Regions from separate parts of the Xanthomonas sp. NCPPB 2933 genome, predicted to be linked through region 1. Evidence: predicted binding sites of a transcription regulator. Region 1 holds the regulator's gene; the other holds the start of a gene.
What was found. Region 1 encodes FliA, which starts transcription of late flagellar genes. Its sites were predicted from a motif close to TAAAGTTTNNCNNNCNNNGGCCGATAA; they were not measured.

Region 1 (16,181 bases):
AGGTGGTGCTGGATGGCCTGCGCAACGAATCGATCAGCTCGATGACCGAAACCGCCGACGGTACGTTGTGGGTGGCCGGCTTCCAGACGCTGTTCGTCGGCAACGAACACGGCTTCCGAAGACTGGCACCGTACGAGGCCGAGCATCTGCAGGAAGGCATGCTGCTGGCCAGCCCGCCGTGGGGTACGGTGCTGGCCAACGGCGGCACGCTGGAGCGGCTGAGTGCACGCGGCAACGGCCGCTGGCATAGCGAGCCGCTACTGGATACCGCCACCCGCGTGCGCGTGCCCGAGTTGTCCAAGGTGTTGAGCCTGTCGGTGGACGGCGACACCTTGTGGGCCGGCTGTGCCAAGCGGCTATGCGCCATCGATGCGCAGCGCAAGGTGCAGGTGTACGGGCCCGAACAAGGCGTGCCGGAAGATCGCTGGTACAGCGTGCTGCGCGACCACGACGGCGCATTGTGGGTACGTGGCACCGGCACCCTGCTCTACCGAGCACCGGGCGCGGCCACCTTCAGCGTGCGGCCGCTGCCGTTGCTGGATGGCAGCACCGTCGGGCAGCAGGCGCCGCTGGTACTCGACCGCGAGGGACGGGTGCTGGTGCGCCGCAACGACGGACTGGTGCGCTGGGAAAACGGCCAGTGGCGCAGTTTCGGCACCGAGAACGGGCTTCCGCCGGGCAGCAGCGATGCCATCGTGGTGGACCGCGACGGCGACATCTGGATGACCGTGGACGGCGAAGGCCTGGTGCGCTGGGCCGGCTACGAGTGGATCGAGAACTGGGACGCCTCGCAAGGCATGCCGGTTGCGCCGACCTGGTCGATCGCCCGCGATGCGCAGGGCGCGCTGCTGGTCGGCAACGAACATGGCGTAGGTCGCCAGGCCGACCCGAAGGGGCGCTTCGTTCCTGCATTACCCAACTCCGGGATCCAGATCGTGGGCATGGCGCGCAGTGCCGACGGCAGCCTGTGGACGCTGAACTCGGCGGGCTTCGTGCGCCGCAACTGGCCGAATGGCCGTAGCGCCGAGATCGCCAAACTTCCGCGTACCGGGCGGCGTCTGATCATCGACCGCCAGGGCCGGCTGTGGGTGCTCACTGCCGGTGGCCTGTTTGCACTCGAACGGCCGCTGGACGGCGGCACGCTGCACATGGTCAGCCAGATGCCGGCCATCGCCTATACCGATATCCAGCAGACTGCCGACGGCACGTTGTGGGTGTCCAGCGCCAATGGCCTGTTTCGGCTGCAGGGCGCGCACTGGTCGAAGGTGAAGGTCAAGGTCAATGGCGGCGCCTCCGACCCGTGGATCAGCAAATTCCATATCAGCGACAGCGGCGAAGTGTGGCTGGCGTTCTATCGCGCCGGGCTATGGCACGGCCTGTTGCTGGACGAAGAAGTGGATCTGCAGGCGGTCAGCGATGAAGCGCTCGCCGACGTCAGCGTGTACCAGTTGCGCGGCGACAGCGTCGGCCGGGTCTGGGTGGGTCACGCACGCGGCGTGGAGGTCTACGACGGCGAGCATTGGGCGCATCTGTCGCAGTCGCAGGGGCTGTTGTGGGACGACGTGTCCGAAGCGGCGTTTGCCGAAGATCCCGATGGCTCGGTGTGGATCGGCACCGCGCGCGGGGTGAGCCATCTGCGCGACCCGGCGCGCTTGTTCGATCAGCGCCAGCCCAGCGTGCGTATCGACAGCGTCAGCCGCGGTGGCGTGCCGGTGCAGCGCGGCCAGTTGCTCGCCTGGAGCGACAGGCCGTTGCATATCGAGCTGTCCAGCATGGAGGTCTACGACGACCCCAGCCGGCTCACGGTGCGCTATCGCCTGCTCGGTCTGCACAACGAATGGATCCAGAGCGACACCCTGTCGATCGACCAACCGCCGCTGCCGTCCGGGCATTTCCGCCTGCAGGTGCAGCTGCTGGACCGCTACCGACGCACCACCTCGCCGATCGCCGATCTGCCGTTCGCGGTAGCGCCGCTGTGGTGGCGCAGCCCACCGGCAATCGCGCTGTATCTGCTGATCGGCAGCGCCCTGCTGGCCGGTTTGTGGCGCTGGCGGCACCGCCATCTGGTGGCGCGCGAACGCATGCTCGCCGAGCTGGTCGCCGAGCGCACCTATCAGCTGGAGCGCGAAAAACGCGAGCTGGAAAGCGCCCGCGCGGCGTTGGCACTGAAGGCCAGCCACGACGCGCTGACCGGCCTGCTCAATCGCTCCGGCGTGCTCGAGGCGATGGCCGAAGAACTGCAGGCCTGCGCCCACGGTGCGCATCCGTTGGCGGTGGTGCTGATCGACCTGGACCACTTCAAGCTGGTCAACGACGAACATGGGCATCTGGTCGGCGATGCGGTGCTGGCCAAGGTCGGCGCGCGGCTGACCGCCTGCCTGCGCGATTCGGACCGCGTGGGCCGTTACGGCGGCGAAGAATTGCTGCTGTTGCTGCCGGGCATGTCGCAACACAGCCAGCACCGGCTGCGCGCCATCCACGAAAAGCTCAGCGTGGCCCCGTACGAAGTGGGCGCCGCCCGCCCATTGCCGGTGACCTGCTCGGTCGGTGTGGCCTGGTTCCGGATCGGCGACACGGCGGCCACGCTGCTGGCGCGCGCCGACGAGGCGCTGTACCGGGCCAAGCGGTACGGACGCAATCGCATCGAACCGGAGGAGCCTGAGTCGTCGGTGGCATGAGCAGTCACTCCCATCACCCCAGTGCCGCGAACGGCTGCCGGGCCGATGTGCGCGATATGCCGCAACCGCCGTGCATGCGTGCGCACTGCATCCGGGCCGAGGGCACGGCTGCCGCGCATCTCGCGCCAGCGAGTCTCTGTGTCGCCACAACCGGCGCGCAGTTGCCATTGTCATGGCTGACCGCAGTAGTGGTGGTGGTGACGCTGGCCTTGCTGGTGTTGGCGCTGGTGATCTCGGTGCTGTCGCGGCGCTTCCAGCAGCGCACCGATGTGCTGGCGCAATCGCTGGCGCAGGCCAATGCCGAGCTGGTGCTGGCCGCGCTGCATGACCCGCTCACTCGCCTGCCCAACCGCGTGCTGCTGCACGAACACGTGCTGCAGAGCATCGACCGCGCCCAGCGCGACGGGCAGCGCTTTGCGGTGATGCTGATCAATCTGGATGGCTTCAAGGCGGTCAACGACGGCTACGGGCATCAGTTCGGCGACCAGCTGCTGGTGGCGGTGGCCGGGCGTATGAGCGCGCACCGCCGCGCCAACGGCAGCCTGGCGCGGCTGGGCGCCGACGAGTTCGCGCTGGTGTCCGACATCGCCGACCCCGAGGACGCCGCCGCGATCGCCGCGCATCTGCTGCAGGCGCTGGCGGTGCCGTTCCTGGTCGGCGACCAGGAGCTGCGCCTGAGCAGCAGCGTCGGCATTGCGCTATATCCCGAAGACGCCGGACCGGAAGACGCCGGCAGCGAGCATCAACTGATGACGCATGCCGATGCGGCGATGCGCCACGCCAAACAGGCCGGGCGCAACCGCTACAGCTTCTTCGAGCGTTCGATGACCGGCACCACCCGCGAGCGCCTGCAGCTGCTGCAGGACCTGCCGCGCGCGCTGGAGCTGGGTCAGTTCGTGCTGCATTACCAACCCAAATACTGCGCCGAGGATGGCCGCCCGATCGGCGCCGAGGCGCTGATCCGCTGGCAACATCCCGAACGCGGCCTGGTGCCACCGGACAGCTTCATCCCGCTGGCCGAACGCAGCGGCATGATCGGCCCGCTCGGCAGTTGGGTGCTGCAGCAGGCCTGCCGGCAGATGCGCGCCTGGCGCGAGGCCGGGCATGGCGACTGGCGGGTGGCGGTGAACCTCTCGGCCACCCAGTTGGCCTCGCCCAGCCTGCTGGACGAAGTAGCCACCACCCTGGCCGAGCATCTGATTCCGCCCGGCCAGCTCACCCTGGAAATCACCGAAACCATGGCCATGCGCGATGCCGATGCCTGCCTGCGCACGCTCGGCCAGCTCAACGCGCTGGGCGTGCGCATCGCCATCGACGATTTCGGCACCGGCTATTCCAACCTGCTCTACCTGCGCAAGCTGCCCGCGCACGAACTCAAGATCGACCGCAGCTTCGTGCAGGCGATGGACACCTGCCCCGAAGACATCGCCATCGTCGCGGCCGTCGTGGCGCTGGCCCACACCATGCGCCTGCAGGTAGTGGCCGAGGGCGTGGAGACCACCGCCCAGCGCAACACCCTGGAACGGCTGGGCTGCGACCAGCTGCAGGGCTATCTGCTGGGCCGGCCAATGGACGCAGAGCGTTTTATCGCCACGGTGGTCGCCCAGCGTGATGGCGTGCGCCGCCAGGCCAGCTGAGCAAAAAGCATCAAAAAAACGACCGTAGACCTGCATCCACGCTCGACGACCCGCCAACCGAGCCGAGCACCAGCCTGCAGTTGGTCAGCCCTCGCGCCCGATTCCCGACCTGCGGCCCTCCCGCTAACCACCCAACTACAACACCCCGCCAGCGGCTCCACGCGCGGCCCCTGCGTCCCGATTCCCCAATCCGAATCCCCAATCCCCCAATCCCCGCCCCATCAACTGGAACGCCGCTTGCATGAGGCAGGGCTGACAAGTCACCGGCACCTCCATGTCCGAGTCCGAAGACGGCGGCGAACGTACAGAGCTTCCCACCGAAAAACGCCTGCGCGAAGCCCGCGAGCAGGGCAACATCCCGCAGTCGCGCGAGTTGTCCACCGCTGCGGTGTTCGGCGCCGGCGTGTTCGCGCTGATGGCCCTGGCCCGCGGCATCGGCGATGGCGCCAGCGTCTGGATGAAGACCGCGCTCAGCCCGGACCCCAAAATGCGTGAAAACCCGATGGCGCTGTTCGGCCACTTCGGCGACCTGCTCCTGCAACTGCTGTGGGTGATGGTGCCGCTGATCGGCATCTGCCTGGCTGCCGGCCTGGCCGGCCCGCTGCTGATGAGCGGCCTGCATTTTTCCGGCAAGGCGATCATGCCCGACCTCAACAAGCTCAACCCGGCCAACGGGATCAAGCGCATGTGGGGCAGCAATAGCCTGGCCGAGCTGGTCAAGTCGGTGCTGCGGCTGCTGTTCGTCGGGCTGGCCGCCAGCCTGTGCATCTCCAAGGGCCTGCACGGCCTGCGCTCGCTGGTGAACCAGCCGCTGGAACAGGCCGTGGGCAACGGGTTGGACTTCACCAAGAGCCTGCTGTTCTACACCGCCGGGGCCTTGGTGCTGCTGGCTGCCATCGACGCGCCGTACCAGAAGTGGAACTGGATGCGGAAGCTCAAGATGACCCGCGAAGAGATCAAGCGCGAGATGAAGGAGAGCGAGGGCAGCCCGGAGGTCAAGGGGCGCATCCGCCAGATGCAGATGCAGATGTCGCAGCGCCAGATGATGGAAGCGGTACCCAAGGCCGACGTGGTGCTGATGAACCCGACCCACTACGCGGTGGCGCTCAAGTACGAGGGCGGCAAGATGCGCGCCCCGATCGTGGTGGCCAAGGGCGTGGACGAAATGGCCTTCCGCATCCGCGAAGTCTGCGAACAGCACCGGGTGTCGATCGTCACCGCCCCGCCTTTGGCACGCGCCTTGTATAGGGAAGCTCAAATTGGCAAGGAAATTCCCGTGAGACTCTATTCGGTCGTGGCCCAGGTGCTGTCCTACGTCTACCAGTTGCGTGGCTGGAACGGCGGCCCGATGCCGGAATTGCCTTCCCTCGAAGTGGATGAGTTCGGCAAGGGAGCCAGCGCATGAGCGCCCAACCCGCACCGCTGAATGCCCGACGCATCATGGAGTTGCTGCGCAACGGCCTGGGCGCCCCGCTGGCGCTGATGGCCATGCTGGCCATGCTGATGGTGCCGCTGGCCGCACCGGTGCTGGATGCCTTGTTCACCTTCAACATCGCCATCTCGCTAATGGTGCTGCTGGCGGTGATCTACGTGCAGCGCCCGCTGGAATTCACCATTTTCCCGATCGTGCTGTTGATGACCACGATGCTGCGCCTGGCGCTGAACGTCGCCTCCAGCCGCGTGATCCTGATCAACGGCCAGGACGGCCATGCCGCAGCCGGCAAGGTCATCGAGGCGTTCGGCCAGTTCGTCATCGGCGGCAACTACGCGGTGGGCATCGTGGTGTTCGCGATCCTGACCATCATCAACTTCGTCGTCATCACCAAGGGTGCCGGGCGCGTGTCGGAAGTGACCGCGCGCTTCATCCTGGACGCCATGCCCGGCAAGCAGATGGCCATCGACGCCGACCTCAACGCCGGTTTGCTGACGCGTGAGGAAGCCAAGGCCCGCCGCGAAGAGGTGCGCGAGGAAGCCGACTTCTACGGCGCGATGGACGGCGCCAACAAGTTCATCCGCGGCGATGCCATCGCCGCCATCATGATCCTGTTCATCAACCTCATCGGCGGCATGGCGGTGGGCATGTTCCAGCACGGCATGAGCTTTGTGGATGCGGCCTCCACCTACACCCTGCTGTCGATCGGTGACGGTTTGGTGGCGCAGCTGCCGGCCTTGCTGGTGTCGTCCTCGGTGGCCTTGCTGGTCACCCGCGCCTCGCGGGCGCAGGACATGCGCGGCGCCATGATCAGCCAGGTGTTCGGCCAGCACCGCGCGTTGGCGGTGGCTGCGGCCATCCTGGGCCTGGTCGGCCTGGTGCCGGGCATGCCGAACGTCGCGTTTTTGACGCTCGGCCTGATCCTGGGCGTGATCGCCTGGAAAATGTACAAGCGCAGCCTGGTCATCCCGCCGACCGGCGACCCCGCCACCGACCCCAAGGCCGCAGCGGCGGCCACCGCCGCCCAGGCCAGCTCGGAACTGAGCTGGGACGAGCTGCGCCCGATCGACCCGCTGGGCCTGGAAGTGGGCTACCGGCTGATCCCGCTGGTGGACAAGAACCAGGGCGGCGAGTTGATGGCGCGCATCAAGGGCGTACGCCGCAAGCTCACCCAGGACATCGGCTTTCTGGTGCCGCCGGTGCATATCCGCGACAACCTGGAACTGTCGGCCAACGCCTACCGCCTGCTGGTGCACGGCGTGCCGGTGGCCACTGCGGAAATCTATCCCGATCGCGAACTGGCGCTGGACCCGGGCGGCGCACTCGGCCAGCTCGACGGCATTCCCGGCAAGGACCCGGCATTCGGCCTGGACGCCACCTGGATCCAGCCGCATCAGCGCGCCTATGCCGAATCGATGGGCTACACCGTGGTCGACCCGGCCACCGTCATCGCCACCCATCTGTCGCACCTGATCCGCGAACACGCCCCGGAACTGCTCGGCCACGAGGAAGTGCAGCAACTGCTGGCGACCCTGGCCAAGACCGCGCCGAAGATGGTCGAAGACCTCACCCCCAAGGCGTTGCCGCTGTCGGTGGTGGTGCGGGTGCTGCAGAACCTGCTGATCGAGCGCATCCCGGTGCGCCAGCTGCGCAAGATCGTCGAAGCGCTGGTCGAGCACGCCCCGCACAGCCAGGACCCCACCACCCTCACCGCCGCGGTGCGCACCTCGCTGGGTCGCTTCATCGTGCAGGAAATCGCCGGCATGTCGGCCGAGCTGCCGGTCTACACGCTGGCCCCGCAGCTGGAGCGCGTGCTGCAGGAATCCACCCACGGCAATGGCGTGGCACTGGAACCCGGCCTGGCCGAGCGCCTGCACCAGAGCCTGGCCGATTGCGTCGGCAAGCAGGAAGCCCGCAACGAACCGGCGGTGGTGCTGGTACCTGGCCAGGTCCGCGCAGCGCTGGCCCGCCTGGTCCGCCATAGCGTGCCGACCCTGTCGGTACTGGCGTACAGCGAAGTGCCGGAAGACAAGCGCCTGAAGCTGGTCGGCACGATCAGCTGAGCCTGACGCACCTCGTAGGAGCGCACCTGGGCGCGACGGGCTCTACCGGGACAGCCCGTCGCGCCCAAGGGCGCTCCTACGACACGCGACGTGCTGCGGACCAGAAAAGCTTGCTGACATCACTGTAGGAGCGACCTTGGTCGCGAGGGCGTTACCGGGAGGGCCCATCGCGCCCGGGTGCGCTCCTACGAACCCACCCGCGCCCGGCCCTCTCGCTGCAGACAGGCGACCGACCACCGCACCCAGCGTCGGAAAGCCGCCACTCGTTCAAACCTCCAATCGATTGCACGACGCTGGCCGTTTCGAGACCTTGCGGGCGCTCCACGCTCGACCTCCCACCCGCCAGCGCATCCACCCACACAGTGGATGCCAACGCATCGCGGTCCCAGAAAAAAGTAAATAAAACCAGTGACTTGAAATCTTGCAGCCGGGCCGATCGCACAGCTCCAGCCTGTCCCAACACTCCAGATCCCCGCGCCGGAACCCCGGCACCGCGTTTTGGCACGCCGCGTGCATTAGCTCTGGCGAGACCGCAGTCAGCTTGATCGCTGCGGGGCGAGCAGCAGCACTTGGAACAACCGAACGGGACAGGCAACTCATGACGCTGGCAACACACCCACATTCATCGCGCACCCGTCCGGCGTCCGGCGGGTCCCGTTCCTGGAGGCACTTCGCATGAAAATCAAACGCTTCGTTGCCCCGGACATGCGCACCGCATTCCGCATGGTGCGTGAAGAACACGGCCCGGACGCAGTGATCCTGTCCAACCGCCGTACCGCCGAAGGCATCGAGATCGTCGCTGCCAGCAACTACGACGAAGAACTCGTGCAGCGCGCTCTGGAAACCGCGCGCTCCGAGACTCCGGCAGCTGCGGCGGCACAGATCGAACAAGCGCCGGTCCAGCAGGCGCCGGCCAGGCCGGCCGCGCCGTTCCACGCCCCGCTGAAGCCGGCCAGTGACACCGGCAGCAGCCAGCGTCAGCGTGTTGCCAGCGCCGCAGACGACATGATCGCCGCGATGGCGCTGCGCCAGCCGGTCAACGTGCCGCGCTCGGCGCCGGTCGCCGCACCGGTGCGGACTGCCGCCGCCCCGTCTGCCGCCGCTCAAGCATTGGCCCACGCCGTTGCAGTTGCCGCCGCACCGCGCCAGGAACATGCGCTGTCGGCAGTGCCGGAACAGCTGTTCGCCGACTTCCTGACCACCGCACCGGTGCAGGCTCCGGTGCACGCTGCCCCGGTGCAGGCACGCACGCCGATCATGGCCGCCGCGCTCGCCACCCACGCCTCTTACGGGCAGGACGACGACGAGCAGGACGACGACGGCTTCGACATGGACGACGCGCTGCCGCAGATCCTGCCGCCGGCCGCATTGCCGCCGCTGGTGGCCGCCCCGGTCGCCCTGGCCGCCGTGCCGGTTGCCGCCGCCCCGGTGCCGCAGAACGACGAAGAACTCAAGCAGCTGCGCGGTGAGCTGGCGCTGATGCGTCAGATGATCGAGCGCGAAATGAACCGCCTCACCGACGAGCGCCTGCGTGGCTCCCCGGTGCGTGCGCAGGCCCTGGAGCTGATGGACGACTACGGCTTCGACGCCGGTCTGATCCGCGATGTGGCCCTGCAGATTCCCGCCGATACCGAATTGCACCGCGGCCGCGGGCTGATGCTGGGCCTGCTGTCCAAGCGTCTGCCGGTGGCCCCGGTCGACCCGCTGGAACGCGGCGGCGTGATCGCCCTGGTCGGCCCGACCGGTGCCGGCAAGACCACCACCATCGCCAAGCTCGCCCAGCGCTTCGCCGCCCAGCACGCCCCGCGCGACGTGGCCCTGGTCACCACCGACACCCAGCGCGTCGGCGGCCGCGAGCAGCTGCACAGCTACGGCCGTCAGCTCGGCATCGCGGTGCACGAGGCCGACAGCGCCGAGAGCCTGCTGGAACTGCTCGAGCGCCTGCGCGACTACAAGCTGGTGTTGATCGACACCGCCGGCATGGGCCAGCGCGACCGCGCCCTGGCCGCGCAGCTGAACTGGCTGCGCGCCGCGCACCAGGTCACCTCGCTGCTGGTACTGCCGGCCAACGCCCATTTTTCCGACCTCGACGAGGTCGTACGCCGCTTCGCCCACGCCAAGCCCCAAGGCGTGGTGCTGACCAAACTCGACGAGACCGGCCGCTTCGGCAGTGCCTTGTCGGTGGTGGTCGACCACCAAATGCCCATCACCTGGGTGACTGACGGACAGCGGGTCCCCGACGACCTGCACCGCGCCAATGCCGCCAGTCTCGTTCTTCGCCTTGAAGATTTGCGGCGCGCTGCCGATAAGCCCTGTACTCCGGAGCACAACCATGCAGTCGCGTGAATACGCCAAGCTGACCAACGCCTTCCCCCTGACGGCGACCCGTCCCGAGCCCTTGGGCCCGGTGCGCACCATTGCCGTGACCGGTGGCAAGGGCGGCGTGGGGAAAACCAACATTTCCGCCAACCTGGCCGTGGCCCTCGCCGAGATGGGCAAGCGCACCCTGCTGCTCGACGCCGATCTTGGCCTGGCCAACCTGGACGTGGTCTTGGGCCTGTCGCCCAAGTACACCCTGGCCGACCTGATCGCTGGCCGCTGCACGCTGGACGAAGTGATCATCGAAGGCCCGGGCGGCGTGCTGGTGGTTCCGGCCGCCTCCGGTCGCCGCCACATGGCCGAACTGGCCCCGGCCCAGCACATCGGCCTGGTCAATGTGTTCTCCGAACTGGAACGCGACCTAGACGTGATGGTCATCGACACCGCCGCCGGCATCACCGACAGCGTGCTGACCTTCTGCCAGGCCGCCCAGGACACCGTGGTGGTGGTCTGCGACGAACCGGCCTCGATCACCGACGCCTACGCGCTGATCAAGGTGCTCTCGCGCGAACGCGGCGTGGACCGTCTGCAGATCATCGCCAACATGGTGCGCGACCCCAACGAAGGCCGCTTGCTGTACGACAAGCTGTCGCGGGTCTGCGAAAAATTCCTCGGCGACGTGTCGCTGAACTACCTCGGCCACGTGCCGCAGGACGACTGGTTGCGTTTGTCGGTACAGCGCCAGCAACCGGTCATCAAGGCCTACCCCGCCAGCCCCTCGGCGCTGGCCATCGCAGAAATCGCGCGGCGTACCTCGCGCTGGCAGGCCCCCACCGTGCCACGCGGCAACGTCGAGTTCTTTGTCGAACGCATCATCCAACGGGGGGTCGCCGCATGAGCACCGCTACCGCAACCGCAACGACGGCCACCGCGCAGTACCGTGCAGTGCAACGCAACAACGCCAACGACATCGTCACCCAGCACGCAGACCTGGTGCGCCGCATCGCCCACCATCTGGCCGCGCGCCTGCCGGCGAGCGTGGAAGTGGACGACCTGATCCAGGCCGGCATGATCGGCCTGATCGAAGCCTCGCGCAGTTATGACTCCGAGCAGGGCGCCTCGTTCGAAACCTATGCCTCGATCCGTATCCGCGGCTCGATGATCGACGAGATCCGGCGTGGCGACTGGGTGCCGCGTTCGGTACACCGCCGTGCCCGCGACGCTGCTGCTGCAGTACGCAAGATCGAACAGAACACCGGCCGCGCCGCCGCCGCCACCGAAGTGGCCGCCGCGATGGAAATGCCGTTGCCCGATTACCTGCGTCTGATGGAAGACGCCGCGCGCGGCCAGGTGCTGAGCCTGGAATCGCGCATCGAAGATCACGGCGAGCTGGACACCACCGCCAAGGGTGGCCCCAACCCGCAGCAGATGATGGAGCGTGGCGAGTTCGGCCGCGAGCTGGGCAAGGCCATCGGCCAGTTGCCCGAGCGCGAGCAGCTGGTGCTGTCGCTGTACTACGAACAGGAATTGAACCTGAAGGAAATCGGCGCCGTGCTCGGTGTCAGCGAATCGCGCGTCTGCCAGATCCACGGCCAGGCCGTGGTGCGTCTGCGCGGCCGCCTCAAGGTCTTCGAACTGGCCGATGCCGGTGTCGAAATTGACGAATGATTTTTTCGCGTATTTTTTAGTGTTAGGAGCTTGATGTGAACAAGAACATGCGGATTTTGATCGTGGACGACTTCTCGACGATGCGACGTATCGTCAAGAATCTGTTGGGCGATCTTGGCTTCACCAATACCGCAGAGGCCGAAGACGGCAACAGCGCATTGGCTGCATTGCGGGCCGGCCCGTTCGATTTCGTGGTCACCGACTGGAACATGCCCGGCATGACCGGCATCGACCTGCTGCGCAACATCCGCGCCGACGCCAAGCTCAAGCACCTGCCGGTGATGATGGTGACCGCCGAAGCCAAGCGCGAGCAGATCATCGAAGCGGCCCAGTGCGGCGTGAATGGCTACATCATCAAGCCGTTCACCGCGCAGACGCTGGAAGAAAAGCTGGGCAAGGTGTTCGAACGTCTGGCGGCGACCGCCTGATGAACGCCACCGTGGAAACCAATGCCGAACGCGCTGCCTTGATCGACCGCCTGCAGGGCGCGCTCGATGCACTGGAAAGCGGTGACGAAGCCGCCTGGAAGCGCGAGGTCGATCACCTCGCCGCCTTGCGTACCCGTCCGATGATGCAGGGCCTGAGCCGGCTCGCACGCGAACTCGGTCAGGCGCTGGGCGAACTGCCCACCGTGCCCGAAGAAGCCGGCGAGCTGGACGATGCGTGTTCGCGCCTGGACCACGTGGTGGAAATGACCGAAAAGGCCAGCCATCGCACGCTGGATCTGGTCGAAGAATGCCGTGAGCTGGCCAACCAGCTGCGCGACGGCGGTCTGAATCAGGACCAGGGCGCGCTGATGGACAAGATGCGCCACAACCTGACCGAACTGTCGCTGGCGCAGAGCTACCAGGACCTGAGCGGGCAGATCATCCGTCGCGTGGCCGGCATCGTGCGGCGCGTGCACGAAGGCTTCGGTGCGCTGGGCCTGCCGCCCAAGAGCACCGAGCCGAAGAAAGACGACGGCGGTCTTGCCGGTCCTGCAGTCAAGGGCCTGGACCGTCACGCGGTGTCGCAAGACGACGCCGATGACCTGCTGTCCGGATTGGGGTTGTAACCATGAGTGCTGTTCCAGACGATATTGCTGCCGATTTCATCGTCGAGGCCCAGGAAATCCTGGATCGCCTCGGCGAACAGCTGGTCGCGCTGGAACAGGCACCGGACGAAGCCGACCAGCTCAACGCGGTGTTCCGCGGTTTCCACACGCTCAAGGGCGGCGCCGGCTTTCTGGCGATCAAGCCCATGGTGGAGCTGTGCCACGCCGCTGAAGAAACCCTCGGCATGGCGCGCTCCGGCCAGGCGGTGCTGCAGGCGCATCACTTCGATGCCGCGCAGCAGTCGCTGGATTATCTGCAGGCAATGCTGGATGCGATGGGCTCAGGCGAAACCGTGCCGCATGCACCGGCCTCGCTGATTGCGCAGTTCGATGCCAAGAGCGGCCCGCCGGCGGTCAAGGCCGCGCCCAAGGCCGCGTTGGCTGCCGTGGCCGCAGCGTCGCACGATGAGGGTCATGCACCCGCGCCCGGTGCCAAGGCCGCACCCAAAGCAGCCGCAAAAGGTGCCGAAGCCGAACAGACCGTGCGCGTGGACACCAAGCGCCTGGACGCCATCGTCAACCTGATCGGCGAACTGGTGCTCTCGCGCAATCGTCTCAAGACCCTGCGCACCCGCCTGCGCGACGAGGAACTCGATCGCGCGGTCAGCGTGCTGGATATCGCCACCGCGCGTTTGCAGACCGCGGTCATGCGCACCCGCATGCAGCCGGTCAGCAAGGTGTTCTCGCGCTTCCCCAAGGTGGCCCGCGATGTCGCGCGCACCCTGTCCAAGGAAGTGGAGCTGGAACTGATCGGCGCCGAGACAGAACTGGACCGTAATCTGGTCGAAGCCCTGGCCGACCCGCTGGTGCATCTGGTGCGCAACGCGATCGACCACGGCATCGAGTCCCCTGCCCTGCGCGAAGCCACCGGCAAGCCGCGCAGTGGTCACGTGCGCCTGTCTGCGCAGCAGGAAGGCGACTACGTCAGCATCGAAATTCAGGACGACGGCGCAGGCATCGACCCCGAGCGGCTGCGCGAAATCGCCCGCAACAAGGGCCTGATCGACGCCGAAGCCGCCGCACGTCTGAGCACCGACGAGTGCCTGCACCTGATCTTCATGCCGGGCTTTTCGACCAAGGCCGAGGTCACCGACATCTCCGGCCGTGGCGTGGGCATGGACGTGGTGCAATCGCGCATCCGCGAACTCAGCGGACAGATCCAGATCCAGTCGGAACTCGGCCGCGGCAGCCGCTTCATGATCCGCGTGCCGCTGACCCTGGCGATCCTGCCGACCCTGCTGGTGCAGGCCGGCGAAGCCGTCTATGCACTACCGCTGGCCCGCGTGGTCGAAGTGCTGCATGCACCACAGACATCGCTGGGCTGGTTCGACGGCCGCGCCGTGCTGGACCGCCGCTCGCACACCTTGCCGCTGATCGACCTGCGTCGCTGGCTGGGCGTCCCGGCCGAACAACCGCCGCTGTTGACCGTGGTGCTGCTGCAGGCCGGCGAAACCCGCTTCGGCCTAGTGGTGGACCAGGTCCGCGGCCGCGAGGAAGTGGTGATCAAACCGCTACCGCGCGCCCTGCGCGGCCTGCCCGGCTACGCCGGCGCCACCCTGATCGGCGATGGCCGCATGGCGTTGATCCTGGATGTGGATGGCTTGCGCTCCAGCGATCATTGAGTTTGGGGATTCGGGATTCAGGATTGGGAAAGTCGGGAATCGGGAATCGGGAATCGGGAATCGGGAATCGTCAAGACGATCCTGGCTGCCTGATCTAACAACAACGGCCGCGTACTGCGGCCGTTGTTGTTTCACTACCAGCATCGCTGTCGATCTATGTCGCTACGCGCGCAAGCATGGGCGCGATCGTTTGGCGACGGTCAGGCTGCCGTGGAAGTGAACCTGGAACCGTTATTTCCCATCCAGCTAATATTTAAGCACCTTAAACCAGCCCGGGTTTTAGAAAAACGGGGGAACATGCGAGCCAGCTGGCGCAAGCATCCCAAGCGCGATATCGTCAACTCCAAAACCCGATGTTTTGTTGATAAACGCGATTGCGGCGACGCGCGTGTCGGCGTTGAAGCCCATGAAGCTACGAACGCCGCCGCCATTTCCATTGCTCCAAGCTATACTCTGGCCATCCGGGTGGACCTTCCGCCAGCCGATACCCATTCTGGTATCGGTATTATCGCCGGGCCTATCTACGGCCAGCATCATTGAAGCCGCCCGCGAGAGGGGACCACTTTCTTTGTTTGTCCAAAGTGTCATGAATTTCGACAGGTCCTTTACCGTCGAAAAAAGGCCGCCTGCCGGCGCAAGCGCACCAAATTCCCAGGGTTGAGCCGAGTGGAAGTCCGCATCGTAACCCCAAATTTCCCGGTGCTGCATCGCCGTTGATAGAGTAAGCGTAGTCTCGTCCATACGAAGCGGTTCAAAAATGCGAGCTCGCAAGAGGTCAGCATACGTTTTGCCAAGGCGCTGTGACAACGCGTAACCCAATAACGCGTAGTCAAAATTCGAGTATTCAAAACTCGACCCCGGTAAGCGCGTGAGATGGACACGACCTAAATCAGCACAAAGATCGCTCTCGGTGTAGCCGGCGTAGGGGTTATCTTGACTGAGGCCGGTGCGACTGGATGGCCGAAGTGGTAGCCCACTCGTATGAGTGGCTAAATCGAGAAGCGTGATCTCATTCCCGTCGAAGGTGACGGGAGGAACTGCAATGTACATTGATAGTGGATCGACGAGATTCACTTCACCCCGCTGAACGCAATCAGCAAGTAATAGTGCCGTAAATATCTTGGTTAGCGAGGCGATCTGAAATACTGACCGATCATTCGGCTGTTGGAGTTTACCTAGGCCAACCGTTCCGTAGTGGAAGGTCTTCAATTCGCCTGCACGCACCACCCCCAATACGGCCCCGGTGCCCTGCTTTTCCTCGGCTACGCGACGGCGAAGGGCCGAGGACACGCTATCAGCTTCAATTCCGGGTTTGGCAAAGCTACGCATCGGCAGGGCCATGGATAATGCCGCAGCCAAAACAGTGCGACGTTTAATTGAGGCGACCATTTTTACTCCTCACTCCAACATCAGCGTTTGAGCCATGCAGAGGTTATCACCCTATTCGGACGGATGCTTCCTGTCCGCATACGCGACGTTGTATGGTGTCGCCACCTCGCACTACAGAAATCTCTCGCCTGTTTGGTGATCCGGCTAAGCGGCGGGAATCGCTTTAGCTGCTTCGAAACCAGCCTTTCCGCATTTCACCAATCCCGGCCATTCAACAATGGCAGCTATTTGTCGAATAACGGGTCCAAACCTCAGGGTCAGGTTGACTTCCTTAAGTGAA
Region 2 (16,181 bases), 1.6 Mb from region 1:
CACCTTGGCGTTCTCGATGATTTCCAGCAGGTTGTACTTGTTCTGGATGCCCAGCCCGGAGCCGATCGGCGCGGCCAGCGGCATCACCGCCACGCAGCCGATCTCTTCCAGACGCTTGGCCAGGATCGGATCGTCGGAGGTATAGACCATGACGTCGAAACCGTCGGCGACCAGTTGCTCGGCGGCCTTGAGCGTCTGCACCACGTCCGGATACAGCGTGCGCTCGTCGCCGAGCACTTCCAGCTTGGTGAGGTTGTGGCCGTCCAGCAGTTCGCGCGCCAGCCGGCAGGTGCGTACCGCATCGTCGGCGGTGTAACAGCCGGCGGTGTTGGGCAGTAGCGTGTAGCGATCCGGCGGCAGCACATCGAGCAGGTTGGGCTCGTTCGGGTTCTGGCCGATGTTCACCCGGCGGATCGCCACGGTCACGATCTGCGCGGCGGCCGCTTCGGTGGCCAGGCGGGTTTCGTCCAGATCCTTGAACTTGCCGGTGCCGGTCAGCAGACGCGAACGGTAGGCCTTGCCGGCGATGATCAATGCATCAGTGGGGGCAGTAGTCGTCATCGGGCAATTATCACCGATCGCGCGCAGCTGCGCCGGCTTACGCGTAGCATCAACCGCCGCCCAACGCGTGCACGATCTCCACCACATCGCCAGCGCACAACCGGTGTGTGGCATGCCGCCCGCGCGACACGATTTCGCCATTGACCTCGACCGCGACGCGTCGTTGTGCAAGACCTTCCTGCTCAAGCAAGGTGATCAGGAGCAAGTCATCGGGAACGTCGCGCTGGGTGCCGTTGAGTTGGATGTTCATGTCATCATTGTTGCATCGCGTGCCGCCGGAGCGCGCGTTTTTGCGTTATGCGGCAATGCAGCGTGAGCGCGGGCGGCGAGGGTGAAACCATGTGCCATTCGCCGGCGTACGTATGCCGGTCCGGTCCAGTTCCACACACCTTTGAGCAGGCACTCCCATGGCTACATCTCTTCGCCCGATCCGTTCCCTGATTGCCGTTGCCATCGCCATTGCGGCCACCCCGGCCATGGCTGCGTCTGCGTTCGACCAGACCGTGTTCTTCGGTGACAGCCTCACCGACAGCGGCTACTACAACCCGTTGCTGCCGGCCGCCTCGCGCGCAGTCACCGGCAAGTTCACTACCAACCCCGGTTTTGTCTGGGCCGAGTACGTCGCCGACCATTTCGGCACCAACGCCGCACCCAACGGCAACGGCCAGACCGGCGACAACTACGCGGCCGGTGGCGCCCGCATCCAGGCCAGTTCGGTCAGCGCACTCGGCGCTGCGCCGTCGGTGACCAGCCAGATCAACACCTACCTGAGCGCCAACGGCGGCCAGGCCAACCCGAATGCGCTCTACACCGTGTGGGGCGGCGCCAACGATCTGCTCGCCGCCGCTGCGGCGCCGGCCCAGGCGCAGGCCATCATCGGCAGCGCGGTCACCGCGCAGGTCGGTGCGGTCGGCGCGCTGCAGGCTGCCGGCGCGCGCTACGTGATGGTGCCGACCATTCCGGATGTGGGCATCACCCCGCGCTTCCGCGCCGGCGGTGCCGCCGCGATGGCGCAGGGCACTGCTGCGGCGACCGCCTACAACACCGCATTGTTCAACGGCCTGCGTTCGGCCGGCCTGCGCGTGATTCCGGTCGACACCTTCCACATCCTGCAGGAAGTGGTCGCCGATCCGGGTACCTACGGTTTCAGCAACGTCACCAGCACCGCCTGCAACCCGGCAGTGCCGCTGCCGGCGTGTAACCCGACCAGCCTGGTCGCCGCCAATGCACAGAACACCTATGTGTTCGCCGACGGTATCCACCCGACCACCGCCACCCACCAGATCCTGGGCCAGTACGCCATCTCGCTGCTGGAAGCGCCGCGGTTGCAGCAGGTGCTGACGCATTCTGCGCAGGCCATTGGCCGCGCACGCGCCGACCAGGTGGCGTGGCATCTGGACGGCAAGCCCGACGCCGACGGTCTGCGCTGGTGGGGTAGCGTGCGTGGCGACATGCAGCGCTACGACCACGCCGATCTGTACGACGGCATGGCCCCGGCCGGTCTGTTCGGTGTGGATTGGAGCGCGGGCGATCTGGTGTTTGGCGGCTTTGCCGGCTTCGGCAGCATGGATGCCGATTTCGGCAACCGTAACGGCAGCTTCAAGCAGGACGACACCACCCTGGGCGCGTTCTTCGGCTGGTACACCGGTCCGGTATGGGTCAATGCGCAGGTCAGCTACAGCGCGCTGCGTTATGACGTCGACCGCGAAGTGCAGCTCGGGCCAGCCACGCGCGTGCACAGCGGCTCGCCCGACGGCAGCAACCTCACCGCCGCGGTCAACGCCGGCTATTCGCTGGGCGAAGGCAACGTCAAGTACGGCCCGGTGGTTGGCCTGACCTGGCAGAAGCTCAAGCTCGACGGCTATACCGAAAGCAACGAAAGCTCCACCGCGCTGGGCTACGCCGATCAGGACATCGACTCGCTGGTCGGCCGCATCGGCTTCCAGGTCCGTCTGGACGGTGCTGCGGTCAAGCCGTACGTGCAGGCCACCTACGACCACGAGTTCAAGGACGGCACCGAGGCCAGCGCCTGGCTGCAGTCGATGCCGGAAGTGGGCATGTACACCGTGCCGGGCCAGAACTTCGATCGCAACTACGCCACCGTCGTGCTGGGCGCCCGCACCGGCCTGTGGGGCCTGCAGAGCAATATCGGCCTGAGCACCACCACCGCCCAGCGCAGCGCCCGCGATGCAACGCTGTTTGTGAATTTCAGCGGCAACTTCTGATCCACGCCGCACAGCTGTCCACGCGGTAGATCTGCAAGACACGAGGGCCGGGCAACCGGCCCTCGTCACGTCTGCGCATTGCGCCCGACACCCGCACCCGCCTAAACTCTCGCAACGCCACGCGGGCGTAGCTCAATGGTAGAGCTGTAGCTTCCCAAGCTACTGACGAGGGTTCGATTCCCTTCGCCCGCTCCAGATGCAGCAAGCGCTTCGGCACATCTGCCCGCTCCGTACCGTTGATTCACTCCGCAATTCGATGCGTCTGTACTGGGCAAGCCTTCTTGCGAAGTGGCATCGGCTCCCTACGTCCAGCGTTTATGCCTGTCTTCCGACCGTAGCCGGCCGCGATACGTCGCGGTCATCTTTTGATGCCGCAAAGCCATGTCGCTTGGCCGTCCACGTCACCACCAGCGTTGCGGCAAGCAGCACTAGCAACGCAGGCGGGAACGCGCCGACGCCGAGCTGGTCGAGCAGCACGCCACCGAGAAGGCCGCCGCCAGCGATGGCGGTATTCCACGCGGTCACCAACATGGATTGAGCGACATCCGCCTCCTCTCCGGCCGATTTGGCGAGCGCTGTCTGAAACAACGTCGCGCTGCCGCCGAAGGCAAGCCCCCAGACGCCGACTGCGATGTAGACGATCGTGGGAAATGTGCCAGCCAGGCCCAGTGCCAATGCCGAAACGCAGAACAGCAGCGTGCTGGTCAGCGTCAGAGCGCGTAGATGGCGGTCGATCAGTACGCCCACGATCCAGATGCCGATCAGCGATGCGCCACCGAAGACCAGCAACACCAGATCGGTGCGCTGCGCCATGCCGGCCTCCGCCAGGAACGAGGCGATGTAGGTGTAGAGAATGTTGTGGGCCAACACGAAAGCCAGCACCACGAACAGCACCGGCCGAATGCCGGGCAACCTCAACACATGCGCCAGACGTTGCTGCTTGCCCTGCGCCTGCCCGGAGAAATCCGGTACCTGCAGGCGCACCCACAGCATCAGGATCACCGCCAGGACGCTCATGATGCCGAAGCACACACGCCAGCTCACCAGGCTGCCAAGGAACGCGCCGGCCGGCACGCCCAGCGACAATGCCAGCGGTGTGCCAACCATTGCGATCGCGATGGCGCGGCCTTTCTGATGCTCGGGCACCATGCGCGCCGCATAGCCGGCCAGCAACGCCCACAACAATCCGGCCGAGACGCCCGCCAGAAAGCGCACCACCATCGTCAGCGCATAGCTGCTGGAGAGCGTGGTGATCGTGTTGGCGATGGCGAAGCCGGCGATGGCCGCCAGCAGCAGCGGGCGACGGGCAATGCCCTGGGTGGCGATGGTCAATGGTATCGCTGCCAACAAGGAACCGAGGGCATAGATGGTGACGGTCTGACCGACCCAGGCTTCGGAGACAGCTAAGCCATCTGCCATCTGCGGCAGCAGACCCGCTGGCAGCGCTTCGGTGAGGATGGTGATAAAGGCGGCCATGGCAAGCGCGAGCAAGGGTGCCAGTGGCAAGCGGTCTTTCGCAGTCGAGTTCATTGCCTTGCTTCCACAGTGGCATACACCGCATCGCGCAGATCGGTGACGAAGCTGCCCGACATGCCTTCGTACAAGGTGTTGGTGAAGGCGACCACGCTCAGGCCTAGCGCCCGGTCAACAAACCACGAGTGGCCATATGCACCACCCCAGCGCCAGGTGCCGACAGATTCCGGCGATGCGGCGAGCGCCGGGTCGCGCAAGACCGAGAACCCCAGCCCGAAGCCAAGCCCTGGCAGATCCTGCAGCGCAGCGCCTCCGGTCTGATCGCTCGCCATCTCCTCGATAAACGGGCTAGGCAGCAGCTGGCCATCGCCATCGCGCAAGGCTTCGAGCAGACGCAGAAAATCCCCGGCGGTGCCCACCATGCCGGCGCCGCCAGAGGCAAACGCCTGCGGATCGAAGATGCGGGCGGGGCTGTAACGGATGCCGATCGCACCTTCGAAGGCCGAGACGGTTTCTGCTTCTGCCAGGCGATGCGGCTGCGGCGAAGCGTTGACGTAGGCGGTCGCCACACGCTGCGTTTCGGAGGTGACGAAATCGGTGTCCGCTATGCCCAGCGGTCCGGTCACCAACGCGCGCACCGCGTCGTTCAACGGGGCACCGTACACACGTGCAATCAACGCACCCAGCACGTCGGTTGCCAGCGAGTAGCCCCAGGCCGTGCCCGGCGCATAAAGCAGCGGCACGCTGGCAATGCGGCGCAGGTTTTCTTCCAGAGTGATGTCAGCGGCATCCATGCCGTCGGAGACGCCGGCGACTGCATAAGGACCATTGGCGTCTGCTTCGAGAAAGCGATAGCCCAGGCCGGCGGTATGGCTGAGCAGTTGGCGTGCCGTGATGCGTGCAGGGCGGCCATCGGCCAGCCGTGGCTGGAACTCGGGCAGCCAGCGATCGATGCCTGCATCCAGATCCAGGCGCCCTTGTGCGACCAGCACCAGCGCAGCGGTTGAAATGACGGGTTTGCTGACCGATGACAGACGAAAGAGCGCATCCACGTGCATCGCGCGACAGCTTTCCCGGTCTGCCCAGCCAGCGGCCTGCCGGTGGATCAGCTCACCATTGCGGGCGACCAGGACGACCGCTCCCACCAGCCGTCGATCGTCCAGGGCGTGCTGAACGACCGCCTGGATGTTGCTGGTCAGCAGTGCGGGCGACATGGCGGTGTGCGGCGGAGAGAGGGACAGTGTCATAAGTGTGGTTGATCGAGAGACAGTGCAGGCAGAGTAGACAGCCTTCGATTAAAGAAAAACTGGGGTAAAGTTCCGCGTTGTGCGGAACCAAACGTCCGCAATGGAGACGTGTGGTGGAAAGCCTGAGCGGGTTCGTGGTGTTCGTGCAGGTTGCCGAAACGCGCAGCTTCGTCGCGGCTGGCCGGTTGTTGGGCGTGTCGGCGTCTGCGGTCGGCAAACGCGTGGTGCGGTTGGAAGAAAAACTTGGCGTGCGGCTGTTTCATCGCAGTACGCGCAGCGTCACGCTGACAGCCGAAGGCACGTTGTTCCTGGAGCGTAGCCGCCGCATCCTCGCCGAGATCGAAGCAGCAGAACTGGAACTTTCGCAGGCCACCGCCGCGCCGCGCGGGCGCTTGCGGGTGAGCCTGCCGCTGGTCAGTGCGTTGGTATTGCCGGTGCTGGGTGACTTCATGCGCCACTATCCCGAGATCGAGCTGGATCTGGACTTCAGCGACCGGATGGTCGATGTGATCGAGGAAGGGTTCGATGCGGTGGTGAGAACCGGCGAGCCGAGCGATTCGCGCCTTTCGGCCAGGCGTCTCGGTGGTTTCCAGATGATGCTGGTGGCTGCGCCTGAGTATCTCGCGCAGCGCGGCACTCCGCGTGTGCCGGTCGATCTGCTGCAGCATGCCTGCCTGCATTACCGTTATCCCAACTCGGGAAAACTGGAAACCTGGCCGCTGCATACGCGGCGCAACAGCGGCGAACTGGTGCTTCCCACCTCGATGATCTGCAACAACATCGAAACGCGGGTGTGCTTTGCAGCGCAAGGACTCGGAATAGCCTGCCTGCCGGATTTCGCCATCCGCGACCTGCTGGCAGACGGGCGCCTGCTTCCCGTGTTGGCCGAGCACGTGCGGCGCAGCGGCGCGTTCCACGTGCTTTGGCCGGCAAGCAAGCATCCTTCGCCGAAGGTGCGGGCGTTTGTCGACTTTCTGTGTGCCAGGGTGTTTCCTGACGAAAAGATCAAGCGGCGAAAGCCGGTCAAGCGATAACGCTGCGCCATGTCGCATTGGCGTTTGTCGTGGCGCAGATGTTGCGCCGGATGCATCGCCCAACCTCCTGCATCATCACAACACGCGCAACGTAGCCAATGACGTATCTCTCGCTTTTCGCGCTTGCGCTTATCGCAGCCACCTTGCTCCCTGCGCAGTCGGAGACGGCATTGGTGGCGCTGCTGTTGCGCGGCGATTCTGCGTTGGGGCTCGTGGCTGCTGCGAGCATCGGCAACGTGCTCGGCTCGCTGATCAACTGGTGGCTTGGGCGCGAGGCGTTGCGCTTTCAGGCAAAGCGCTGGTTCCCGATCAAAGCGGCTGCATTGCTGCGCGCCCAGGCCTGGTATGGCAAATACGGCAAATGGTCGCTGCTGCTGAGCTGGATGCCGATCATCGGCGACCCGTTGACACTTGCGGCGGGGGTCATGCGCGAGCCGCTGCACGTGTTCCTGCAGCTGGTTGCGATCGCCAAGACCACCCGTTACGCCTTGCTCGCATGGGCGACGCTGAGTATTGCGTAGACAGCGCAACATCTGAGCATCGAGCGACTCGCCAGCGCGTTATAAATTTCAAGTGTGGGGCGATTACGTAGACGCAGGGCGCCTGGTGAGTCACATTCCAACGATCACTTCCACCAGGCATGATCCTTTGCAGTTGCCAGGCGCTGAGGTAGGCGCTCGGTCGCCTACCAGTTGGGAGCGGGTCCAATGAAGACGATCAGGCGCATGGACAACCTGCACGTACATGCCTGGACGTGCCTTGATGAAGCAAAAAGACCCGGCATTGCCGGGTCTTTGAATACGGTCGAGGCTTAGAATTCCTGCCAGTTATTCCCGTCACTGGAAGCAGTGGCAGCCAGTTTTTTCGGTGCAGACCCTTGACGGGTAACGGCTTTGACCGGTGCTACTGTTCGGCCGCTGACCAGGCTGAGCTTTGATGATGCGGTTGGTGCCGAACACGCGCTGTGCGTGTTCGTCTGCGCAATTTTGAACACCGCAACCGCCTCGGTGAGCTGCCCGGCCTGTTCTTCCATCGAACGCGCCGCCGCGGTGGCTTCTTCCACCAGTGCCGCATTTTGCTGGGTGGTCTCATCCATTTGCGTGACCGTGATGTTGACCTGCTCGATGCCGACCGACTGTTCCTGCGAGGCCGCGGAGATCTCACCCATAATGTCGGTCACGCGCTGCACGCTGGCCACAAGCTCGGCCATGGTGTTGCCGGCGGTGTGCACCAGCGTGGAGCCTTCGGTAACGCGCTGGACCGAATCGTCGATCAAGCCCTTGATCTCCTTCGCAGCTGCGGTTGAGCGCTGAGCGAGCGTGCGCACTTCCGAGGCGACCACGGCAAAGCCACGGCCCTGTTCGCCGGCGCGCGCGGCTTCCACGGCCGCGTTCAGCGCCAGGATATTGGTCTGGAACGAAATGCCGTCGATGACGCTGATGATGTCGGCGATCTTCTTGGACGAGGCTTCGATGCCGGCCATGGTGCCCACGACCTTGCTCACGATCTCGCCGCCTTGCGAGGCCACGCTTGCCGCACCGATCGCCAGCTGATTGGCCTGGCGTGCATGCTCGGCATTCTGGCGAACGGTGGAGGTGAGCTCTTCCATCGAAGCGGCGGTTTCTTCCAGGTTGGCCGCTTGCTGTTCGGTACGGTGCGACAGGTCCTGATTGCCGGCGGCGATTTCGCTGGCAGCCGAATTGATGGAGATTGCCGAGTGCTGAATGCGCCCGACGATTTCCGCCAGCTGCGCGGCGGTGGTGTTGGCGTCATCACGCATCTGTGCGAACACGCCATTGAACTCGCCGCTCATGCGCGCCGTGAGGTCGCCTGCGGCGATGGACTGCAGCAATGCAGACAGCGATTGCAGGTTGCCGTCGGCGGTGGACATCAGGTGATTGAGGCTGGTGACCATGGTACGGAAATCATGCTGGAAGCGCTCGGTGTCGCCACGCACGCTGAAGTCCCCGGCTGCCGCTGCCGAAGCCAGGCGGCTGATTTCCTGATTGATCGCCTGCAGATTCTGTTTGACCTGATTCATCGTCTCGGTCACCACCGCCTTCTCGCCCGGCAGCCGATCCATCTCATCGGAGAGATCGCCGATGGCGTAGCGCCCGATGATCTGTGTCAGGCGCATCGTCATGGCGATATGCGAACTGGCCAGGGCATTGGCATCGCGCACCATGTGACCGAACTCGCCAGGAAATGCATTTTCGTCCATGCGATAGCTGATCTCGCCAGCATCGTGCCGGCGTGCCATTTCCAGCTGCGCGGCGATGACGCCTTGCAGGCGATCGCGGATGCGATAGACCGCACTGGCCAACTGCACGGTTTCGTCCTTGCCGGTGACCTTGATATCGACATCGAGTACGCCGCGCGACAACTGCTCGACGGCGGCAACTGCCCGCTGGATCGAGCGTGAAATCGCGTTCCCCAGGAGCATCGCGATGCTCACGCCCGCCAGCGCGATCAACCCCAACGCGATCGCCGACAAGGTGATGGCGCGTGTGTTGGTGGCCTGTTGCTGCTGATAGCGCAGCTTGGCAGAGGCGGCCAGTTCGTCACGCAAGGTGGCAAGCCCGGCAAAGGTGGCGTTGGCGTTGTCCTTGACCTGGGTCCGATTGACTTCGGCGCCGCCGGCGATATCGCCTGCTTCGATCAACTCGATCTGGCGCTGCATCCCCGCTTGCATCAGCGCATAGCTTGCCGTGATCTTTTGCAGCTGGGCGGTGTGCTCGGCTTCCTGGCTCAGCAACTGCTTGAGTTCCACGATGCTGGCCGCGACTTGCGTGAAGCGCGTTTGGTTTTCCTGCTTCCATTGAGTGATCAGCTCGGGCGTGCCGATGGCGATCATGCGCAGGATGTTGATATCCACCCGGGTCAGCTGACCGTCGATGCTGCTGGCAAGCGCAGAGCCGGTGAAGTCGCGATTGTAGAGCGTGCCGACATTGTTCTTGGAGGTGTGCAGGCTGTTCAGCAGGAACAGACACAGCAGGATGCTCGGAATCAGCGTTCCCAACAATGCCAATATAAATTTGCTCTTGATCGTGGGTAGCATGCTGGGACCTGGGGAAGAAGCGGAGGAGTGGGAGGAGCCGGCGAGTGACTGGCCTGCCCGAGCAACCTGAGGCGTTGTCGCCAACGTCGACCGGCTTGCCTGATTCGCTAGCGCTTGCCGAGGTGTCTCAATCCGTTATCGGCAGATTTCACGAAATCTTGACTCGATGACGAGCTGAGTAATCGCTCCGTCAGGCCGGGCATCGGTTTTAGTGGCGGCAAGTTCGCAGCTGAGATCTTTCATCGAGTCGAAAGCCGTCTCGCCTTCAAGGGAAAGCGATCTTGCCAATGCACTGTCGGCAGCGCTCGGTGATGAAAAGCATCGCTTCGGAGATTCGCGCAACGCCTCCGCCATACGGTTCAGTAATGTCTTGGCGAATCTTGCGCGCAGCCGGTACAAACCCGTGCATTGCGGATAGCCTGTGCATCTTGAAAGGGATTGCGTGCGGAAATGACGGAGCAGTTGACCGAGCAATGGATGACGGCAGTGACCGATGCGCTGAGCGAATTGCAGGCATCAAGAGTCGCGCAAGGGGCGATGCTGGAAGCAATGCTTGCTTCGCATCCCGAACCGGCCTTGCTCAGACTGTGCTGGGATCGCCTGGCGGCATCGCTGATTGCCACAGTGGCGCACCGCAAAGCGTCGTCGACAGTGGAAAAACCCATTGAGTCGCACACGTTGGAGCAACTCGCCTTCTGGAACGAGCGGCTCACCCGGTGCTTCCCGACTGCTTAGGCGGCGGCTACTGCACGTCGGCCCTGATCGAGGCAATGCGCATCGAAGCGCACGTGCCCATCGCTGGAGACCTCGCACATCGCCATCCACTGCCTGGCGTGATCATGCGCGGCAACGCGGTCGGCGAACGCATCGCCCGGCACACGGTATCGCTGCAAGGTAATGCCGCCGGATTTGCTGAGCAGCAGTTCAGCCGAAAACTGCCCTTGGCCGGGCGTGACATGCGCGGTGAGCTGATAGTCGCCCACGTGCCGAATCGATGACATTCCCAATCGTGATCCTCCTTGACCTTGGTTAATTAGCGCTTTTGGCGTCCATGCCTGCGGGCCGACGCCGATGGTCCATCAGCCTGCAGGCCGCCGATTCTGCCAGAAAACCACTCGCATCGCTGTCAGGAACCAGGAGCGGGGCCGTAAGGGAATTCCTTCACTACAACAACGGCACCCGCTTGGCGAAGCGCTGCGCGCCGACCAGTGCCCAGGCGTGGTCGCTGATCTTGTTGGTCGCGATCACGCAACAGCCGCTGTCGAGACAGTCGTTCCAGTTGTCTTCGCTATTGGCTAGATACGCACGGATGATGACCTCGGGTCTGCCGACACAGGCCTTGAATGTCTTCATCCATTGATCGCGATCAGAATGGAAGATGTGGAAGTTGAAAAAGACCCGGTGAGGATCCGAGGGATTCTCGTCGGCATCGGTGTCTTTGTCGGCGAAGCATAGCCGCGATTTCGGCGCGGTTTCCGCATAGGTCTGCTTGTCCTGCTTGTTGCCGGTCACGCAGACAAGAAACGTGTTCTTCAAGTCTTCAATGAAGGGCCAGCCATTCCTTTCGGCGCCAAGTGCCAGCGTCTCTTGTGACCCCATCAGTTCGCCAGGTGTATAGATGCGCGGCAGCCTGTCCTTGAGATACGCATCCAGTTGATCAGGGAAGTCTTTGGTCGCAGTGTGTTTGAGGTCCAGGTGCAAGGTGATCACGTCGTGGCCGTCATTTTCTTTCGACCACACCGCCAGGTCGCTCAAAAAGCCGGAGAGCTGACGGTAGTGCTTATCGTAGGAACCCTTGTGGCCAACCGACCAATCCAGACCATCGTCGGATTGGGCAATATCCAGTTCCAACCCGCCACACCCGCAGTCGTAGTGATTTTTCGGGTTCCAGGTGATCTGCTCGCGCAGGGTTTCGTCGCGCTGATAACTGTTGTGCGAGGCCTTCATGGAGACTTCGTTGTAACGCAACCGGCCGATGCTCACATCCACCAGGGTGACGTCGATCCGTCTCAGATCGGCGTCGCCGGGCGAGCTGCGATGGCCCACTGCCGCAATCTGCAGAGTGGCCGTTTTCGATGTGCCGGCCAGGCCGCTGCCGTCCTGCGGGTCCTTGATGCTGTTGATGTTGAGCGTCGCGATGACAGTGGAGGTCGCGCTATCGATGAGGTCGATGTCCAACTCACCATGGTGGGCGGTCTTGGCCTTCACGGTATAGGTCTGTTTCGAGTCTGCTTCGATGGTTTTGCCATCGATGGAGTCGCCGTCGCCTTCCACCCAGTAATCCCGGGTTACGTGGGTGACGATGGTGTAGCTGGTGCGGTTGTCGATTGTGACCTTGGCCGGGCTGGACATGGGAATCTCCACCGTGACGCTGGGACGGTCGACTCTACGCATGAATCGGCCTCGATGTCGGGTGCTGGCTTTTGGTAATCGATCGCTAGAAGACGCCTGTTTAGGCATACATCGAAATGACATCGATTGCAGAAAGTAACTTCCTGAAGAACCCCGATAGCACGCTTCGTGATTTCCTTGCCCATGGTCAGGAACCTCCTGATTGAGCGCATCGCCGATGGTGGTCATAGTTATGGCCATGATCGAGCGAGCACCATGACCACGACACATCCTCAACTCATCGGCGCACTTCTCAAGGGCATGCGCCGCGCCGAGTCCGCACACGCCGCATCGGTTGCTTACAGCGCCGGCATCGCCAGGCAGATGAATAGCGGCTACGGCACGCCGGCCGATGCGGGCAGGGTGCTGGAGATGTTTGCGCTCGACCCGGAACAGATTCGAGAGCTGGGCCTGGTGGGGGTGGAGGAGCTGGGCGAGACGGTGTGCCACGCCTGGTCGATCAATGCCGGGGAGCCGGAGCGGGTGATGCAGTGGTTTTCCGCGCCCAGGGTCGAGTTCGTGGGCAAGCACTGCAGCGAGTTGATCCGCGCCGGGCGGATCGGGCCGGTGCTGAGCATGGCCCGGGAGCATGCCCTGCTGCGCCCTCGCTGACCGCTTCCAGACTCGCGTAGGCCACAGCGCTTTACGCTAGCCGGCGCAACGGCAATACTCGTTGATCCGCCCAACCTCAGTTTTGCCAATGCGCCAGGTTCCGCCTGCTTCACCCTCCGCCGCCGCCAAAGCCCAATTGCTGGAAGAGCTGCGTAAGCTCGAACAGGAAGAAGCCCAGCTGAAATATGCCCAGACGCTGGAAGCCTTCGACCAGGTCGTCGAAGTGCTGACCCAGTTTGGTGGCCGCTTCAACGCAAAACAGAAAAGCCAGATCGCGTCCCTCGCAATGACCGGCAAGTCCAAGGGCCCGCTATCGTCCACCGGCGAAGTCGTGGCCAAGTACTGGATTCCGCATTCCGGCGAGACCTGGTCCGGACGTGGCCGTACCCCGCGCGCCTTCAAGGCCTGGGAAGGCACCAGTTCGTACAAGGAATGGAAAGCCAATCATCCGGACAAGCGGTTTCCGCTCTATCCAGGTTGAAGGTCTGTTCCAGCTTGAGCGCTGCTTGGTTTGTCTGTTTGTTCGATAAAAGCTTTTGTTAGCTGTTGCAATGATTGATTAAAGTTTGCTGCGCCGATCTTGAGCTGCTTTGTTTAAAAGTGTTCAAAGAGAGCGGATCACCGATATTCTCGCGTGCCTTGATCAGGCTTCCGTCACCGTATCAGCGAGGCTGAACATGGATAAAAAAACGTAGAAATAGGTTTGTTGGCCGCTCTGAACGTCCTCCATTTTGATCCAGGCATCTTTGATATAGCGGGTTTTTAAAGCGCACAAAAAAGCTCGCTGTCTGCAAGATATCAGCAGACAGCGAGCGTGTGTCACCTCTTGAACAACGTTACTGGTCGCTCTTGCACTCGAATACCGACACGCTGCGTGGCGGAGCCAGGAACTCGCTGGCGCCGGCCGGCATCATGTCCACTTCCAACGCTTCGTCGGTGGAGAGCACCAGCTTCCAGTGCACCGGTTCATCGGACGAGGGCAGGGTGAAGGTCACCCCTTCGTGGTAGGCATTGATGACGATCAGCAAGGTGTCGTCGTTGGCCAGTTCCTTGACGCCCGAGGTCTGCGCCTTGCCTTCCAGCAGCAGGCCCACCGAGCGTGCACCGGCATCGGTCCAATGCGCGTCGTCCATCTCGGTGCCGCCGGGATTGAGCCAGGTCAGATCGCGCAGGCCGGCCTCTTCGTTGTACTGGCCGTTGAGAAAGCGGCCGCGCGACAGGATCGGGTAGCGCTTGCGCAAACCGGTGAGCGCCTTGACGAATTCGGTCAAACGGCCATCGGTCGGGTCGTTTTCCCAATCCAGCCAGGTGATCTCGTTGTCCTGGCAATAGGTGTTGTTGTTGCCGCCTTGCGACTGTGCGCGCTCGTCGCCGCTCAGCAGCATCGGCGTGCCTTGCGAGAGCAGCAAGGTGGCGAGCAGGTTTTTCATCTGCCGCTCGCGAATCTGCAGGATCTCGGCGTTGTCGGTCTCGCCTTCTTCGCCGTAGTTGCACGAGCCATCGTTGGACGAGCCGTCGCGGTTGTCCTCGCCGTTGGCGATGTTGTGCTTCTCGTTGTAGCTCACCAGATCGCGCAGGGTGAAACCGTCATGCGCAGTGATGAAGTTGACCGACGCCCACGGGCGGCGACCGCGCCGATCGAACAGATCGGCCGAACCGGTAAAGCGGGTGGCAAACTCGGCGAGCTTGCCCTCTTCGCCCTTCCAGAACTCGCGCGCATTGTCGCGGAATTTGTCGTTCCACTCCGACCAACCTGGCGGGAAATGACCCACCTGATAGCCACCGGGGCCGCAATCCCACGGCTCGGCAATCAACTTCACTTCCGTGAGCAACGGGTCCTGGTTGCAGGCATCCAGGAAGCCGCCACGCTGATCGAAGCCGCTCGGCTCGCGCCCCAGGATGGTCGCCAGGTCGAAGCGGAATCCGTCCACATGCATCTCGCCGGCCCAATAGCGCAGCGAGTCGTTGACCATCTGGATCACCCGCGAATTGCTCAGATTCAGCGTGTTACCGGTGCCGGTGTCGTTGATGTAATAACGCTTGTCTTCGGCAAGGCGATAGTAACTGGCGTTGTCGATGCCCTTGAACGACAGCGTCGGGCCCAGCTCGCTGCCTTCGGCGGTGTGGTTGTAGACCACGTCCAGAATGACTTCCAGACCCTGCTTGTGCATGGCCTTGACCATGACGCGGAATTCATCGCGGTGGCCGCTGGAGAGATAACGCGACTTCAGCGCAAAAAAGCCGATGGTGTTGTAGCCCCAGTAGTTGCGCAGGTCCTTGTCCAGCAGATGCTGGTCGTCCAGATACGCATGCACCGGCAACAACTCGACGGCAGTGACGCCAAGGTCCTTGATGTACTGCAGCACCTGCGGCTGCGCCAGGCCGGCAAACGTACCGCGCACCGCCTCCGGCACCTGCGGGTTGCGCATGGTGTAACCGCGCACGTGGGTCTCGTAGATCACCGTTTCGTTCCACGGCTTGAGCAGACGTGCGTCGTCTTCCCAGTCGTAGGTGTCTTCGACCACCACGCACTTGGGCATGAAGGGCGCACTGTCGCGCTCGTCGAAGCTCAGGTCGCCATCCGGGTGACCCACGGTGTAGCCGTAGAGTTCGTCCGCCCAGATCAGATCGCCATCTAGCTCGCGCGCATAGGGATCCATCAGCAACTTGTTGTGGTTGAAGCGATGCCCCTCGGTCGGCTCGTACGGGCCATGCACGCGGTAGCCGTAGCGCTGGCCCGGTTTGACGTCGGGCAGATAGCCGTGCCAGATCTCGTTGGTGTATTCGGGCAGATCGACCCGCGTCTCGGTGCCCTGTTCGTCGAACAGACACAGCTCCACGCGCGTGGCATGCGCAGAAAACAGCGCGAAATTGGTGCCTGTTCCATCGAAGAGCGTGCCACGCGGGAACGGGCGCCCCTGGCGGATGCGGGAGGGGTTGGCATAGGCCGCGCTTGCTGGACGTCGCATTGAGAGTCTCGGGTGCGCCGGCATGCCGGCATTAGGGGACTCAAGCATTGCGGTTTTGCCTGTGCAAAACGCGTCACGGCCACAGGGGCACGGCGTGAGGGCAGCATGCGGCAGCCGCTGCGCTCGCCTTATTCACTGCGCAGCGCGGCTGGACGTGGGCGTGCCCACGCAACGCTACGCCGAGATGAGTCGAGCAGCACTGGCGTCGGTGCTAGTTGACGCATTCGGCACAGACATAGGCATAGATAGGGTGCATGCGCGCAGCATCTAGCGCAACGCATGTGTGCATTGCTTGAGCGCCGCGCGGCCGCCCTGCTAGCATCCAGACCACTGAGGTTGCGCAACACCTGCGTCGCTTCAACAGCGTTGCCGAGCAGCTTTCGCCTTCCCCTCCTCGGGCCGTCGCACACCAGTTGGATCGAAGCGTGCAGGGCAGGGTTGCAGCCCGCACGCGCGATCGACCGGCAGACGTACGGACTTGGGTCACTTCGTCACTAGACTCCGACCATGTCCAGGCCGCGCCGCGCACCCTCCGCGATGAAAATCGCCATCCTTTCCCGCAACAGCAAGCTGTATTCGACCCGCCGGCTCATCGAGGCCGGGCGCAAGCG

Region 2: a site for FliA is predicted at 9,734-9,760, ahead of AC1PLU_RS05495 (methyl-accepting chemotaxis protein). Genes of this name have one in related genera too.

What each region holds. Positions count from the first base shown of each region.
Region 1 covers NZ_CM161518.1:2,938,307-2,954,487, forward strand. Annotated here, with positions in the region: gene AC1PLU_RS11995 (ligand-binding sensor domain-containing diguanylate cyclase) at 1-2,678, shown strand, start outside; partial or broken gene AC1PLU_RS12000 (putative bifunctional diguanylate cyclase/phosphodiesterase) at 2,780-4,315, shown strand; gene flhB (flagellar biosynthesis protein FlhB) at 4,590-5,720, shown strand; gene flhA (flagellar biosynthesis protein FlhA) at 5,717-7,810, shown strand; gene flhF (flagellar biosynthesis GTPase FlhF) at 8,486-10,156, shown strand; gene AC1PLU_RS12020 (MinD/ParA family protein) at 10,143-11,027, shown strand; gene AC1PLU_RS12025 (RNA polymerase sigma factor FliA) at 11,024-11,797, shown strand; gene cheY (chemotaxis response regulator CheY) at 11,833-12,225, shown strand; gene AC1PLU_RS12035 (protein phosphatase CheZ) at 12,225-12,851, shown strand; gene AC1PLU_RS12040 (chemotaxis protein CheA) at 12,854-14,512, shown strand; gene AC1PLU_RS12045 (serine hydrolase domain-containing protein) at 14,792-15,901, opposite strand.
Region 2 covers NZ_CM161518.1:1,313,250-1,329,430, forward strand. Annotated here, with positions in the region: gene AC1PLU_RS05455 (thiazole synthase) at 1-561, opposite strand, end outside; gene thiS (sulfur carrier protein ThiS) at 611-811, opposite strand; gene AC1PLU_RS05465 (autotransporter outer membrane beta-barrel domain-containing protein) at 1,002-2,786, shown strand; tRNA gene AC1PLU_RS05470 (tRNA-Gly) at 2,908-2,981, shown strand; gene AC1PLU_RS05475 (MFS transporter) at 3,102-4,316, opposite strand; gene AC1PLU_RS05480 (serine hydrolase domain-containing protein) at 4,313-5,473, opposite strand; gene AC1PLU_RS05485 (LysR family transcriptional regulator) at 5,620-6,540, shown strand; gene AC1PLU_RS05490 (YqaA family protein) at 6,639-7,061, shown strand; gene AC1PLU_RS05495 (methyl-accepting chemotaxis protein) at 7,352-9,598, opposite strand; gene AC1PLU_RS05500 (hypothetical protein) at 10,049-10,333, shown strand; gene AC1PLU_RS05505 (hypothetical protein) at 10,330-10,599, opposite strand; gene AC1PLU_RS05510 (PI-PLC domain-containing protein) at 10,763-11,950, opposite strand; gene AC1PLU_RS05515 (hypothetical protein) at 12,206-12,601, shown strand; gene AC1PLU_RS05520 (H-NS histone family protein) at 12,690-13,082, shown strand; gene glgX (glycogen debranching protein GlgX) at 13,438-15,570, opposite strand; gene rimK (30S ribosomal protein S6--L-glutamate ligase) at 16,108-16,181, shown strand, end outside.